Linked DNA regions of Shimia isoporae. The protein of the gene in region 1 interacts with the protein of each later gene in a pairwise test. Links are inferred from orthologs where the notes say so. Each region holds a gene or a part of one and is shown in the gene's direction. Other genes may lie near its edges. The genes, in order: dnaQ and dnaE.

Region 1 (3,312 bases):
TTGCACGGTCATTGGCTACGCTCTCTCGGGCTTCCCGGACACTATGTCCCTTTAGAGGTAAAAGCCGATGATTTGGGTGATGTGCTAAAGGCCATGCCAAAAATGGGGTTCGTCGGCTGCAATGTGACGATCCCGCACAAAGAGCGGGTTATGCAGTTTGTCGACCAGATTACAGATCGCGCCACGCTCATAGGCGCCGTGAACACGCTGATTTTCCGAGAAGACGGTAGTATCCTTGGCGACAATACAGATGGCTATGGTTTCATAGAAAACTTGAAGCAGAACGCCAAGGAATGGGATCCCAAAGGTGGACCGGCTGTTGTTCTTGGTGCTGGTGGTGCCGCACGCGCGGTTGTCGCTTCGCTGTTAGATGCTGGTGCGCCCGAGATTTTGCTGACAAACCGAACGCGGGTGAGAAGTGACAACCTTCGGGATGATTTTGGTGCACGTGTGAAAGTCGTTGAATGGGTTCAGGCAGGCAACATCGTCGAACAAGCCCACACTCTGGTCAACACAACATCTCTTGGCATGACAGGAAAGTCGGAGTTGCGGGTTCCTCTGGATGGATTGCGAGCTGAAACCTTGGTGACCGACCTTGTTTACACGCCCCTGCGCACAGCGCTTTTGGAAACAGCGTCTGCAAAGGGGTGTGTCACCGTTGATGGCGTAGGAATGTTGCTTCACCAGGCGGTTCCGGGATTTGAGCGATGGTTCGGTAAGCGCCCAACTGTTGATCTGGCGACACGTCGTGCGGTTCTGGCATGACCTTTAAGCTTGGTCTCACAGGGTCGATTGGTATGGGAAAATCGACAACGGCGCAGATGTTTGTGGATCTGGGTTGCGCACTTTGGGATGCAGACGCGGCGGTTCACAGACTTTATGCGCATGGAGGTGCGGCCATCGCCTCGATAAGCGAGATTTGCCCGCAAGCAATCGTGGATGGCGCTGTTTCGCGCGATCGATTGCGCCAAGAAATCCAATGGGACCCGGAACTCCTGCAGAAGATCGAAGGCATTGTGCATCCTTTGGTTGCCCAAGATCGCGCAGAGTTTGTCGCCAAAGCAGAAAGCGATATTCTTGTTTTTGATATCCCGATCCTTTTCGAAACGGGCGGAAATGCTGCGATGGATGCAGTTGTATGTGTCTCTATTCCTGCGGAATTGCAGAGAGAGCGGGTTCTGGCACGAGGAACAATGACTGAAGCTCAGTTCGAACAAATCCTGGCCAAACAGATGCCGAACGACGACAAAGTTGCGAAATCTGACTATGTTGTCCTGACGGACACGCTTGACCATGCACGCGCGCAGGTCGAGAAAATCGTGAGCACCATCAGAGAGCAGTTGGCACATGCGTGAAATCGTACTTGATACCGAAACCACAGGATTTGACCCGTTCTCAGGCGACAGGATTGTCGAAATTGGTGCGCTCGAACTGTATAACCACCTGCCGACGGGTGAGACCTTTCATGTCTATATCAATCCTGAAAGAGGCATGCCCGAGGAGGCGTTTGGCGTTCACGGGATCGGACCGGATATTTTGGATGTTCCACGACCGGCCGAGCCCGGTGAAGTGACGCTCTTGGATAAGCCGGTGTTTTCTGCGTTCGGGCAGAAGTTTCTCGATTTCATTGGTGAAGACAGCAGGCTCGTTATTCACAACGCCAAGTTCGACATGAAGTTTCTCAATGCGGAATTGGGTTGGCTGAACCTTCCGCAAATCCCGATGAGCCGCGCGCTGGACACACTTGAAATTGCGCGTAACAAGTTCCCTGGATCACCCGCGTCGCTTGATGCGCTTTGCAGACGGTTCGGGATCGACAACTCCTCGCGTACTCTTCACGGAGCGCTTCTGGACTCTGAAATTCTCGCCGAAGTTTACCTTGAGCTTATTGGTGGACGGCAGCCCGACCTGGTTCTTGCTTCGGATTCTGGCGGCAAGAGTTCGGGGAATTCTGTGCAAGATGACTGGCGCCCTGCCCCACGCGAACAAAAACTGGCGTCCCGCCTTACAGCAGAAGAAGACGCGGCCCATAAGGATTTTGTGGAGAAAATGGGTGAGGACGCTCTTTGGTCCAAGCTGGGATAGGCGCTGCCGAAAAGGGCAGCGCCTGAATTCTTAGTTGACCGGCTGGCCTTGCTCTTCTGAGCGGCGCGCGATTTCCTGACGGTACAGCGCGACAAAGTCGATGTTGTCCAGATTCAGCGGCGGGAAACCACCGTCGCGGGTTACGTCGGAAACGATGCGGCGGACAAACGGGAACAGGATGCGCGGGCACTCGATCAATAGGAACGGGTGCAGTTGATCTTCTGGCACGCCTTCGACGTGGAAGATGCCAGCATAGTCCAGCTCGAGGATGAACATTTCGCTGTTATCTTCTTTGTTCTTAGACGTGATGTTGAGCTTGATCGCGACTTCGAACTGATTGTCAGCGGGGCGCTTTTTGGCGTCCAGATTTACTTGAACCTGAACGTCTGGTTGCGCCTGACCAGAGGCGCCTTTCTGGGCGAGAATGTTCTCGAAAGACATGTCGCGCACGAACTGCGTTAGCACGTTCATTTTGATTTGGGGCGCCTGAGCGGCCTCGGTGCCGTTTTCCGACATTTGAAACTCCATAAAACGTAGGTTTTGAAGGCTGCTTATCAGGTCAGCCGCGCTGCCTCAATGCTTTGTCCAGCCGGATGATTGATGGGTCGGGCGCTGGGCGGGATCGACCTCTGAAAACTCACCGTCGATGATGTCATCAGAAGCCCTTGGATGTGGATTGTAAGTGTTGTGACTGGTGCCCATCGAGAAACTTTGCACCGTCACACGTCGGCGCACGTAATGAAACACAGCAGAGCGAACAAAGGGGACAAGCAAGGAAAAGCCGATGGCATCAGTAAAAAATCCGGGCGTCAGCAACAATACGCCTGAGATCAAGATCATCGCTCCGTGTGCCAGTGGTTCGGTCGGATCGTCCAACTCGGCGAAGGACCGCTGTAGATTGCCAACGGCGGCCAAACCCTGGCTTCGCACCAGCCAAGTACCCAAAAAGGCTGTGATAACAACGGTTGCAAGGGTCGGCCAAAGGCCAATCGCTTCACCGACACTAATAAAAAGGGCGATTTCAATCAAAGGAACCGCCACAAAGGCAAACAAAAGCCACATGTCTGCTTTACTCCAAACGTTAGGTGGCCAAGGTGGACTTGACCCGTCGCGTGACTTACATAAGTCGCAACCAGCAATGTTTAAATGCCCATCATGAGGTTCCGATGAACTCACCCTTCTTTAGTCTTCTGGTTTTGGCCGGGATCGCCGTGTTCCTGATCCTGC
Region 2 (4,416 bases), on another replicon or contig:
CATCTGGTTTTCGATCTCGGCAACTGTGTCGTTGTAGTCCTTCTCGGCCTTGATCCTGTCGGTGACATAAACCGGATCATCCCATTGGTCGCCGTATTCACGGCGCGCGTTGCTGTTGGCTTGGACCGCCTTGAGCGCCATACGGGTCATCAGGTCTTCGTTCTCTCCCATGGGACCGATGAACCATCCGGCAAGCGATTGGGTGCCTTTGCAATTGGCCAGATCGAGATCGTTGTTGTCTTTGGCGTACTGGTGAAACTTCTCAAGAATAGTTTTGATATGCGAGGAATGCTGGCTGTCGTCCATGTCCGGTCCGCCCTGTTCAAATATGTATAAAGCAAGCAATTTTTTCCCACCGCGGTGCGGGGGAGAACGGGTTGGTAAAAAGCGCGCAACCTGTCCGGTATTGCGAAGAAGTTAACACAAAAAGCACTGCGGTGCATAATTTTGGGCTTTCCGGATCAATTGGACGTTTTGTTGTCATTAATTCAGTGACTTGACGCTTTGTGGCGAAACGGGCGTTTCCTCGGCTGATGGGCTGGGATAGCTTGGGCGCATGAGCAGCCAACCCCGATTCATTCATCTCCGCGTCCATACCGAATACTCGCTTTTGGAGGGTGCCGTTCGGACCAAGAAACTGCCGGGCATGTGCGCCGATATGGGCATGCCTGCGGTGGCGATCACCGACACGAACAGCCTTTTCGCGGCGCTGGAGTTTTCAGTCGGCGCGCAGGGCGCCGGAGTGCAGCCGATCGTTGGCTGTCAGGTGTCAGTGAAAATGCCGCACGATGATCCGTCAGGACGCACGCAGCCGCCTGCACCGGCGCCGGTGGTTTTGTTGAGCCAGCGCGAAGAAGGGTATGAAAACCTGATGAAGCTGAGTTCGTGCCTGTATGTGGACAAGGACGGGGGCGAGGCACCGCAGGTGACAATAGAGCAATTGGCCGCGCACAGCGCTGGGCTGATTTGTTTGACGGGCGGACCAGACGGACCCATAGGGCGCCTTCTTCAGCAGGGGCATCGGGCCGATGCGGAAGCCATGATGGTGCGCTTCCAAGAGATTTACAGGGACCGGCTTTACGTCGAGTTGCAGCGACACCCGGGAGAGACCGGTCAGCCCGAGGCTGAGAGGCTGACGGAACGTGGGTTTGTCGAGATGGCCTACGGCATGGATATTCCGCTCGTGGCCACCAATGACGTGTATTTTCCGAACACGGAAATGTACGAAGCCCATGATGCGCTGATCTGTATCGCCGAGGGGGCATATGTCGATCAACAGGACGGCCGCCGGCGCCTGACGGCGCAGCATTATTTCAAGTCTCAGGAAGAGATGGTTGCCCTGTTTGCGGATTTGCCGGAAGCGATTGAGAACACAGTAGAAATCGCCAAGCGCTGTGCCTTTGCAACCTATCGCCGGGACCCGATCCTGCCGAAGTTTGCGGATGACGAGGTCGCGGAGCTTCGCCGGATTGCAAACGAAGGTCTGCAGGCCCGTTTGGCGGTGATCCCGCACGCGGTGTCTGTAGAGGAGTATCAGGAACGGCTGGATTTCGAGCTTGGTATTATCGAAGGAATGGGGTTCCCAGGCTACTTCCTGATCGTTGCCGACTTTATCCAGTGGGGCAAGGATCAGGGCATTCCGGTGGGCCCCGGGCGGGGCTCGGGTGCGGGCTCGCTGGTGGCCTATGCGTTGACGATCACCGACCTTGACCCACTGCGATATTCGTTGCTCTTCGAACGTTTCCTCAACCCGGAACGTGTTTCGATGCCGGATTTCGACATCGACTTTTGCATGGATCGCCGAGAAGAGGTGATCCGCTACGTGCAGGAGAAATACGGCCGCGACAAGGTGGGGCAGATCATCACCTTTGGTGCGCTGTTGTCCAAAGCCGCTGTGCGCGACATCGGGCGGGTTTTGCAGATGCCTTATGGGCAGGTGGATCGGCTGAGCAAGCTGATCCCCGTCGAGGGCGTGAAACCAATGTCAATTGCGGACTCGCTGAAAGAGGAGCCGCGGTTGCGCGAAGAGGCCCGCAACGAAGAGGTTGTGGACCGGTTGCTGAAATACGGGATGCAGGTCGAGGGGTTGCTTCGGAACGCGTCCACACACGCAGCTGGCGTGGTGATTGGTGACAGACCGCTGGATGCGCTGGTGCCGCTTTACCAAGACCCGCGCTCGGACATGCCTGCGACCCAGTTCAACATGAAATGGGTGGAACAGGCCGGGCTTGTTAAGTTTGACTTTCTGGGTTTGAAAACACTGACAGTCATCCAGAATGCCATTGAACAGATCCTCAGTTCCGGACGCGATATTCACATTGCCGCGGATGGCACCCAACTTTACGAGCCGCCAGAAGGTGCGGTGAATGAGATCAACGCGATCCCGCTGGATGATGATCCGACGTACAAACTATATTCTGCAGCCAAAACCGTGGCCGTGTTTCAGGTGGAATCCACAGGGATGATGGATGCGCTTAAGCGCATGAAACCGACCTGTATCGAAGACATTGTTGCGCTTGTTGCGCTTTATCGTCCGGGTCCCATGGAGAACATTCCGGTTTACTGCGAGGTCAAAAATGGCTTGAGGGAGATCGAGTCCGTCCACCCGCTGATCGACCATATCCTCGAAGAGACGCAGGGGATCATCGTTTATCAGGAACAGGTGATGCAGATCGCGCAGGTTATGGCGGGCTACTCACTTGGCGGCGCTGACCTGTTGCGTCGTGCGATGGGTAAAAAGATCAAGGAGGCGATGGACGCCGAGCGTCCGAAGTTCGAGAAGGGCGCGGCCGAAAACGGGGTTCCGGCGAAGAAAGCCAGTGAGGTTTTCGACCTTCTGGAGAAGTTCGCCAACTACGGCTTTAACAAATCGCACGCGGCGGCCTATGCCGTGGTGAGTTACCAGACCGCGTGGCTCAAGGCCAACCATCCGGTCGAGTTCATGGCCGGTGTCATGAACTGCGATATTCACCTTACCGACAAGCTTGCGGTTTACTTTGAAGAAGTGAAGAAGGCGCTGAAGTTGCCTTATGTGCCGCCCTGCGTGAACCGCTCGGATGCGACGTTCAAGGTGGTCGACGGAGCTCTGGTCTATGCGCTCGGTGCGCTGAAGAACGTCGGTATCGAAGCGATGAAGCTGGTCACCGAAGGGCGTAAGGTGGATGGCGTCGACAAACCCTTTGCGACGCTGTTTGATTTTGCCCGCCGGGTTGATCTCAAAAAGGTGGGCAAGCGTCCACTGGAAATGCTGGCCCGATCAGGCGCGTTTGATCAACTGGACAACAACCGGCGGCGGGTGCTGGAAAGCCTGGATGGCTTGGTGAACTACTCCGCGGCGATCCACGATCAGAAAGCCAGCGATCAGGTGTCCCTGTTTGGCGAGGCAGGCGATGACCTGCCCGAGCCGCGCTTGTCGCCTGCGGGCGACTGGCTGCCCGCAGAGAAACTTGATGAGGAAGCCCGCGCGATTGGCTTCTTCCTGTCGGGGCACCCGTTGGAAGATTATATGCCGGCCCTCAAGCGCAAGCAGGTGCTCACGCTTGACGAATTGACCGAAAAGGCACGAGGCGGACCGTTGGTCGCGAAGCTGGCCGGTCGGGTTTCCGGGCGGCAGGAGAGGAAGTCCGCAAAGGGCAATCGGTTTGCCTTTGCGCAACTGTCAGATCCGACCGGTGCTTACGAGGTCACAATATTCTCGGACACGCTGGAAAAGTGTCGGGAGCATCTGGAAACCGGCTCAAAAGTGGTGGTCACAGTCAAAGCCGAGATGGAGAGCGACCAGCTCAAGCTGCTGGCGCAGTCCATGACGCCGGTGGACGTGATCGCGGCGGATGCAGGCAATTCGGGGCTCAAGATTTATCTTGATGACAGTTCTGCGGTGGTGCCGGTGGCCAACATCCTGCGAGGCGCCAAGGAAGCCAACCCGAAAGCCCCAAAGGGACCCGTGATGTTCTGCCTCAACAACATGGAGTTGCCCGGCGAGGTGGAAATCGATGCGGGTGCCGGATTCCCTGTCAATCCGCAGATCAAAGGTGCTTTGAAATCTGTTGAAGGTGTGATGGCGGTGGAGGAGTTCTGAGGCAGGTAAGAGCGCCACACTTCCGATTTAAGCTTGGACGCAGCCTCAGTAATGCGGCGGGCGTTCGTCGCCCATGACCACACCGCCGCCGCCATCGGACTCGCGGCTGGCTTCGCGTTCCAGCAGCATTTGCACACGGCGGGTCAGCAAGGCGATTTCGCCGTCCTGACGGGCGATAACGTCGCTGAGTTCCTCGACGGTGCGTGTCAGGTGGGCGATCTGTTCTTCGAGTTTTTCCATGGTGTCCAGATAGGTCGTCAGGCCGCTGCGCGTCAAGCGACGTGGGGTTTTTCTTGTGAAGTTGGCGCCGGGCTTATGTGATCGTTGCAGGGAGGATC

What was found.
Region 2: the proteins of dnaQ (region 1) and dnaE interact in binary tests that used the Escherichia coli proteins (3 or more experiments, as listed by UniProt). The link is inferred for Shimia isoporae from one-to-one orthologs.

Annotation. Positions count from the first base shown.
Region 1 is NZ_SMGR01000004.1:67,757-71,068, reverse strand. The notes cover bases 217-3,216. They hold dnaQ (DNA polymerase III subunit epsilon), read left to right. Parts: upstream 217-1,347; coding sequence 1,348-2,085; downstream 2,086-3,216. Other genes in these bases: BXY66_RS17195 (FxsA family protein), read right to left, coding at 2,659-3,147; secB (protein-export chaperone SecB), read right to left, coding at 2,116-2,601; coaE (dephospho-CoA kinase), read left to right, coding at 762-1,355; BXY66_RS17215 (shikimate dehydrogenase), read left to right, coding at 217-765. In the rest of the region: more of BXY66_RS17215, read left to right, coding at 1-216; BXY66_RS17190 (Tim44/TimA family putative adaptor protein), read left to right, coding at 3,252-3,312. UniProt on the Escherichia coli protein: DNA polymerase III is a complex, multichain enzyme responsible for most of the replicative synthesis in bacteria. The epsilon subunit contain the editing function and is a proofreading 3'-5' exonuclease.
Region 2 is NZ_SMGR01000003.1:77,538-81,953, reverse strand. Bases 175-4,278 are described here. They hold dnaE (DNA polymerase III subunit alpha), read left to right. Parts: upstream 175-556; coding sequence 557-4,078; downstream 4,079-4,278. Other genes in these bases: BXY66_RS14690 (SlyX family protein), read right to left, coding at 4,124-4,278; BXY66_RS14700 (pyridoxal phosphate-dependent decarboxylase family protein), read right to left, coding at 175-306. In the rest of the region: more of BXY66_RS14700, read right to left, coding at 1-174; more of BXY66_RS14690, read right to left, coding at 4,279-4,318. UniProt on the Escherichia coli protein: DNA polymerase III is a complex, multichain enzyme responsible for most of the replicative synthesis in bacteria. This DNA polymerase also exhibits 3' to 5' exonuclease activity. The alpha chain is the DNA polymerase catalytic subunit.